Regions from separate parts of the Dokdonia sp. Asnod1-B02 genome, predicted to be linked through region 1. Evidence: riboswitches for the same ligand, from Rfam matches in the RefSeq annotation. Region 1 holds a riboswitch; the other holds the start of a gene.
The links. Region 1 has a riboswitch for S-adenosylmethionine ahead of ACJJVU_RS15460 (O-acetylhomoserine aminocarboxypropyltransferase/cysteine synthase family protein). Riboswitches for the same ligand answer to the same signal wherever they lie in the genome.
Positions count from the first base shown of each region.

Region 2: another riboswitch for S-adenosylmethionine. It lies ahead of ACJJVU_RS09675 (Na+/H+ antiporter NhaC family protein); the one in region 1 lies ahead of ACJJVU_RS15460 (O-acetylhomoserine aminocarboxypropyltransferase/cysteine synthase family protein).

Region 1 covers NZ_JBEFNW010000002.1:3,443,238-3,447,080, forward strand. Annotated here, with positions in the region: gene ACJJVU_RS15450 (aspartate kinase) at 1-585, opposite strand, end outside; gene ACJJVU_RS15455 (alpha/beta fold hydrolase) at 573-1,550, opposite strand; gene ACJJVU_RS15460 (O-acetylhomoserine aminocarboxypropyltransferase/cysteine synthase family protein) at 1,625-2,917, opposite strand; SAM riboswitch class I at 3,097-3,218, opposite strand; gene metK (methionine adenosyltransferase) at 3,658-3,843, shown strand, end outside.
Region 2 covers NZ_JBEFNW010000002.1:2,107,667-2,111,509, forward strand. Annotated here, with positions in the region: gene moeB (molybdopterin-synthase adenylyltransferase MoeB) at 1-912, shown strand, start outside; gene ACJJVU_RS09665 (peptidylprolyl isomerase) at 997-1,425, opposite strand; gene ACJJVU_RS09670 (hypothetical protein) at 1,754-2,182, opposite strand; SAM-I-IV-variant riboswitch at 2,587-2,683, shown strand; gene ACJJVU_RS09675 (Na+/H+ antiporter NhaC family protein) at 2,731-3,843, shown strand, end outside.

The sequences.
Region 1 (3,843 bases):
TTTATCTTCTTTAGAAAAATTATTGAACAAGTAACTCAATGATCCAGAAAAGACTCCTCTTATCTTATGGATCTCTTCTCCACTTTCATAGAGGTTTTTAATAGTTTCTATAATAGGTAATCCGGCTCCAACGTTTGTTTCGTAACCAAATTTCTTCTTATTAAGTGTCAGCGATGCTCTCAACTTTTTATAGAAATCGTAAGACAGTGTATTTGCAACTTTGTTTGCCGTCACGATATGAAAACCATGCTCCACAAGGTTTATGTAATTATTTGCAAAGGTTGCGCTAGCCGTCACATCTACTGCAACAAATTCTTGCTCCTGCGTGTGCTCATTATCGTTTTGTTCTTTTATTGTTTTCGCGAAAGCGTAAATATCATCTAGCGTATAAGGCTGTGCTGCGGTCTCAAAATTAGAACTCCAACCAGAGGTGACGTTATCTTTAAATAGCGCCAACTTAGAATTTGCAATACAAAAAATATTGAGCTTTCTATTTGTCGTTTTTTTATTAAAATCTGTGATCTGCGTGATGAGGGTACTCCCCACATTACCGATCCCAAAGATGACTATATTTATTTGTGACATAACTGTTTTTGAAAAATAGGTTGTACGATAGCAGCCAGCTGCTCGTATTCAATTAAAAAGGCATCGTGACCGTGGATGGAATTTATTTCATGATAGCTAGACGTAATTCCAGTTTCTTGTAGCGCAAGGTGTGTGTCATATATCTCATCTGCTAGAAAAAGTCCGTCGGTATCTATTGCGACAAGATGCACTTTTGCTGTAAGTTGGTTCACTACTTCATTAAAGCTTTGCTTACCCTTTGTGATATCTGCCGTAAGCAATAATTGATTCATTAATTTATAAGAAGCAATAGAAAATCGTTCTGATAATCGCTTACCGTGATGATCTAGCCAACTTTGAATATTATATAAAGAAGCTTCTTTTTTAGTGCGCTTAAATTTTTCTTTAAAAGAGGCAGGCGTCCGATAAAAAGTCATCGCATGAATGCGTGCATCATAGATCGGTTTCTGAGAGTGATTCAATAAACTATCTTGAATATGGCATTGTGCAATCACCCAGTCTGTTGCTTTCCAGTCTGTCGCTATTGGGATAAGATGCTCTGCGAGGTTAGGTCTTTGTGTTGCAAGTTCCCAAGCAATCTGACCACCAAGCGAACCTCCTATAATGGCAAAGAGTTTTTTAATATCTAAATGCTCAAGTAAGGCTATTTGAACCTTTGCAATATCACTATTAGTAAATGCCCTATAATTAAGCACTAGATGATTTTGATTATTATCATAACCATTCCCAGGAATATCCATTGCAAGTATGGTATAGCAACTTGTATCAATCGCTTTATCTACACCAATCAAGTCACTCCACCAACCGTTTTCTCCAGTTACAGAAGAGTTTCCCGTAAGCGCATGATTTACTAGCACGACAGGCGCTGTACCTAATGGCTCACCAAACAATTGATACGTGACATGTAAATGACACGTATATCCCGAGTGTGTTTTAAAATCTTGTAAATCAATGTGTAAAAGCATAGCCTATCTATAAGTTAAAAAAGGGAGTCCCTATGAACAGGGGACTCCCGCACTAATTAATTAACTAAGATTAATTACACTAAGACGTTTTTATCTACTCGCGCAAATGCTGCTACGAGATCTTCTTTTAAATCTGCTATATCCTCAAGACCTACAGAAAGACGTATTAAATCTTTAGTCACGCCTGTGCTTACCTGATCATCATCACTAAGCTGTTGATGGGTTGTACTTGCAGGGTGAATTATGAGCGACTTACTATCTCCTATATTTGCTAGCAGTGAGAAAAGTTTAGTTTCATTTGAGATTGTTTTTGCGCTCTCAAAACCTCCTTTTACACCAAAGGTCACAATTCCACTCTGTCCATTAGGCAAGTATTGTTTTGCAAGGTCGTTGTACTTACTAGAAGCAAGACCTGGATAGTTTACCCATGCCACCTCATCCCGAGTTTGTAACCACTCTGCAAGTTCAAGCGCATTTTTAGAATGCTTCTGTAATCTAAGTTCTAGTGTTTCTAGACCTTGTAAGATTTGGAATGCATTAAACGGACTTAAGGCAGCGCCATGATCACGCAAACCTTCTATACGCACCTTAGCAATAAACGATGCTTCCTTAATCACATCCCAATAAACTAAACCGTGATATCCGGCGGAAGGCTCCGTAAATTCTGGAAACTTACCATTACTCCAGTCAAATTTTCCAGCATCTATAATAACTCCACCTAATGCGGTACCATTACCATTTATGTATTTTGTAAGTGAGTGAATCACGATATCTGCACCGTGCTCGATTGGGTTGAGTAATGCTGGTGTTGCTACGGTGTTATCTACAATGAAAGGGACTTTGTGCGCTTTCGCGAAAGCGGAAATACCTTTTAAATCTAAAACGTCAAGCTTAGGATTACCTAATGACTCTACAAAGAAAGCTCTCGTATTTTCTTGTGCTGCCTTCTCAAAATTTTGAGGATCTGAAGGATCTACAAAAGTGGTTGTAATCCCAAAACGTGGTAATGTCACACTGAGAAGATTCCATGTGCCTCCGTAAAGACTACTAGAAGCTACAATGTGATCGCCTTGCTTTAATAAAGTGAGTAAAGTCGTGTTGATGGCCGCAGTCCCTGAGGCGGTCACCACAGCTGCTAGTCCGCCCTCTATGTCTGTGAGGCGTTTCTCAAGCACGTCATTTGTTGGGTTATTGAGACGTGCGTAAATAAAACCTGGCTCAGACAGGTTAAATAGATTTGCTGCATGGTCTGCATCTTTAAAAACATAAGCCGTGCTCTGGTAGATAGGCACCGCTCGAGTTCCTCCATTTGCTGCATAATCGTGTCCTGCGTGCAACGCTTTGGTTGCTAATTTTTGTGTACTCATTTTTCTCTTTTTTGTCCCAGTACTACTAGGATTAATTTTAGCCATTCACTTCGTGTGAACGGATTAAAAACAAAAGCCAAATATTTCCAATGCGAATCCTTATCTCAAGGTCGAGGAAATGTTTAAAGAAAAATATTATAAGAAAAAACATAAGCGCATACCTGTGAGGTACTTGCTCGATGTTATCTATCCTCAAGTTTCGGTAATGAGCGATTCTTGGGTAGAATGTAGCACCTTCTTTCTAAGTGAAAGGGTTGCTAAGGCTTCATAGGGTCATTCCCTCAGCCTTTCTTGATAACATTTATTCTGTTCATTATTGCGCTTTCGCGAAAATCTGAACTGTCATTGAACTTTGTGAGCACAAATATTGTAAAAACAAATCTACAAAAACAAACTTTTTAGAATATTTTTCTAAAAAGTTTTATTAAAATCACTATTTCAGTAAAATATTCCGCTTAAATAATTTTTACAGTATAATATTCTAATCGAGGTTATGAGAGCTTTAAATTTGCTCTTCAAATTTTCACAAAACAATAACATAACCCTACTAAATTGGTAGGATAATGGATTGTTTATATTATTAAAGTTTCTTTACCTTTGTGCCATAATTACGAGGACAGATTTGACTGCTTGCAACCTCAATAAAAAATGGCTAAAATCAAACATAAGACTTTAACGTTTCTTATGTTATGTTTCTACCCAGCATACGTCAAATCTACTTCTTGACAAAAAATTAAAAAATGGCTTATTTATTTACCTCAGAATCTGTTTCTGAAGGACACCCAGATAAAGTTGCAGATCAGATTTCTGATGCGCTTATTGATAATTTTCTCGCTTTTGATCCGCAATCTAAAGTTGCTTGCGAGACCCTAGTTACCACTGGACAAGTAGTACTTGCTGGTGAAGTACGATCTAGTGCTTACTTA
Region 2 (3,843 bases), 1.3 Mb from region 1:
CTTACTGCTGCAGGTGTTGGTAGCATTGGAATCATAGACAATGATGTGGTGGAGCAATCCAATTTACAACGTCAAATTTTATATACTCATGATGATCTTGGGAATAACAAAGCCATATCAGCTACAAGACGCTTAGAAAAGCTCAATCCTTATATCAATTTTGATACATACCCAATGCGTCTTACTAGAGATAATGCGCTAGAGCTCTTTGCAAACTATGATATCATTGTAGATGGATCTGATAATTTTGCTACGCGATATTTAATAAATGATGCTGCTGTATTAAAAGATAAACCTGTCGTGCTGGGTTCTATTTATAAATTTGAAGGTCAGCTGGCTGTATATAATTATAAAAGTGGTCCTACCTACCGATGTTTATATCCAACACCTCCTAAGCAGAATGAAATGCCTAATTGCTCTGAAGCCGGAGTTCTAGGCGCACTAGCAGGAATTATAGGTGCATTACAAGCCAATGAAGTATTAAAAATCATCTGTGGAATAGGTGAAGTTCTTTCTGGAAAATTGCTCACCTATAACATGTTAAGCATGGAACAAATGATTTTGGGATTTGATAAGGATACCAGTATCATAGTCAGTCGTCTTGAAGACGAGTACGAATTACAATGTGAGTTTTCTGTAGACAATATGGGTATTACAATAGATGAGATTAATAAACATCCAGAAAAATACAATCTCCTTGATGTTAGAGAGCATAATGAAAGAGCAGTACATCATATAGGAGGTCAACATATTCCTTTAGGCGAACTGCAGAATAGAGCACACGAAGTATTGCAAACTAAAGATCTGGTTGTGTATTGTAAAGCTGGTGTACGTAGTAAAAAAGCTATCAAATTATTGCAAGAAGAAGACTTTGACTGCAGGCTTTTATATTTGACGGGGACTGTTTTGTAGTTTTTGCTCAACAAATTTAATTCTATAAAAAAGAAAACGCCTTAGCTATGCTAAGGCGTTTTATATACTTAATATTAAGTCGTCTTATGCAATCTCTAAAAGCTCAAGTTCAAACTCTAAGGTTTGTCCTGCTAGTGGGTGGTTTGCATCTACAATAATATGATCTTCATTTACTTCAGATACACGTAACTGCTGCTCAGAACCATCAGGTCTAGAAGCTACTAATATAACACCTACTTCTGGTTTGATTTCTTCAGGTAGTTGCGTTTTCGGTACTGTTTGAAATAACTCTTGCTGCACGTCACCGTACGCTTCTTCCTTAGTTATAGTAACCGTTTTCTTCTCGTTAACCGCCATATCTATTAAAGCATTCTCAAATCCTGGGATAAGTTGGCCTTTGCCAAGTTCTACCTGTAAAGGTTCTCTTTGTAAAGAGCTATCAAACACCTGTCCATCTGCTAATTTTCCTGTGTAGTGTACTTTTACTACATCATTTCCTTTTACTTTACTCATAATTACTTGTTTTTAATCGAATTATAATTTGCAAAATTACAAGAAGAAAATCGGCTTACGAAGGAATCCATCAATGAATCTGGATACTGTAAAAACTTGTACTGTGATATGTAGTTTTACGACGATTCATAATATCCAATTTTATCTCAGAAATAAAGGCCTGACACCCCTGCCAGACCTTTATAAGCTCAAAAATCGTGAGCCCCTCTCACGATGTTGATTCAATTGAATTGTGCAAAAAACTACTTCTAATCTCAGAGAAGCATGAACGCTATTCAACAAGAAGCTAGTGCTATTGATAATCTTTTTGCCAGAGGTAAATTGATTATTAGACTTTATAAAAATTACTTATTTCATATTGAGCCAACTTAGGAATAGCAGCGGTAAATACTTTAATCTCCCAGTGGCTTAAGTGCGGCATCATTTCCATAGGATGCTCAAAGAATATCGTATTATCTGCTGTTGTAAACGTAGCAGACGGAATAATATAAAAGGCTCTTGGGGCATCTTCTATTATTGTAACTAAACCCAAAAAACGGTGCGATGCAACCTGTCCGTAATCAAGCTTTTGAATTTTAATACTTTCTTCCTCTTTAACTTGGATAGTCCTTAGTTGCAATTCGCTTGTTTTACCTGTAGGTGCCGTAATGAAAAAGTCTAGAACTTCTACCCTATTAATATCTGGAGTGATTGTAAAATCGGCTTTTGAGAGTTCGCTAGTAACAAAATCTAGTAGTTGTGATGTTTCGTTTTTCATAATGGGGTGCAAAGGTAATTATTTCTTTAAATAAGTATGATTACACAACCACCATAAAGATCCTCTAAGAAGGTTACATCAAATGTATTTTTAGTTGAGAGTTACGCTTTCGCGAAAGCGTAAAAAGAAAATATTTAATCATATTTCAAACAACATCAACCACAACTTAATAATTAAAAATGTAATGCGAATTATAAAGCGATGGACAGATAGCTGAGTCTCTTAAAAAATAAATAGATTCTTGTGTAATGTAATCAAGATACTATCGTCAGAGTACAAATAGCTTAAAATGAAATCTATATTATAGTTTGCGAAAATTTCATCTTTTTAATTACTTAAACATTAAAAAATTAACTTTTTTTAAGCTTTAAAATATTATTTGAACACTAGTTTTGCGCTTTTAAATTATTTATCAAGAATCTCAATAAGGAGATAGCAACCTGCAATAACGAGCAAGGTGCTAAATAGATAAGCCAATTAATTGGAACCAATGTTAACTCATACTTCTATCTAATTGCTATTATCTCCTTGCAAGAATGAAGAAGAACATGACACAGACTACACAAATTACCCCAAAATTTACAGCTTTAATCCCGCTATTTGTATTTGTAATAACATTTTTAGGCGTTGGTATTTATCAAGATGACTTTTATGCACTACCTGCTCCTATGGCGGTTATTACTGGAATTATTGTGGCTTTTATAATGTTTAAACAGACTATAAATGTTAAGATTGACATCTTACTCAAAGGATGTGGTGATGACAAAATTTTAACCATGTGCCTCATTTATTTACTAGCTGGAGCATTTGCCGCAATTACTAATGCTACAGGAAGTGTGGATGCGATTGTAAACCTGGGCTTAGATTACATTGCGATACAATATATCTATGTAGGTATTTTTGTGATTGCTGGGTTTTTATCAGTTTCTACGGGAACATCTGTGGGAGCAATTGTTGCACTAGCACCCATTGTTGTTGGTTTTGCAGATAAAAGTAGCGCAGACCTTGCCATTCTTTGTGGAGCTTTGCTAGGTGGTAGTATGTTTGGAGATAACCTCTCAGTAATTTCAGACACCACGATTGCCGCTACCCAATCTCTGGGTACAAAAATGAGTGATAAATTCAAGCAGAATATTAAAATTGCGGTTCCCGCAGCCCTACTTACTATTGTTATTTTGATTTTTCAAGGAGTAGATCTCACGACAGATGTTACAGAAACCGTTGTTTATGAATATGATGTAATAAAAATTGCTCCTTATGTCCTTGTAATTATCCTCTCTATTGTAGGTCTCAACGTTTTTGTAACGCTACTTGTAGGTGTACTTGCTGCAGCCTTACTAGGGATTCTTTATGGTGATTTTACCATTATAGAGTCCACAAAAATTGCCTATACAGGATTTACAAATATGACCGAGATTTTCTTGTTATCTCTGCTCACTGGTGGTCTTGCAGCACTTGTAGCTAGTAATGGCGGTATTGAGTTTATCTTAGTGAAAATTAAAAAACTTATTAAGAGTAAAAAAACTGCCCAACTTGGTATTGCAGCGCTGGTAAGCACCATCAATATGGCAATTGCAAATAATACCGTATCCATCATTGTTGCTGGACCTATAGCAAAAACCATTAATGATGAATATGAGTTAGACAATAAGAAAACGGCT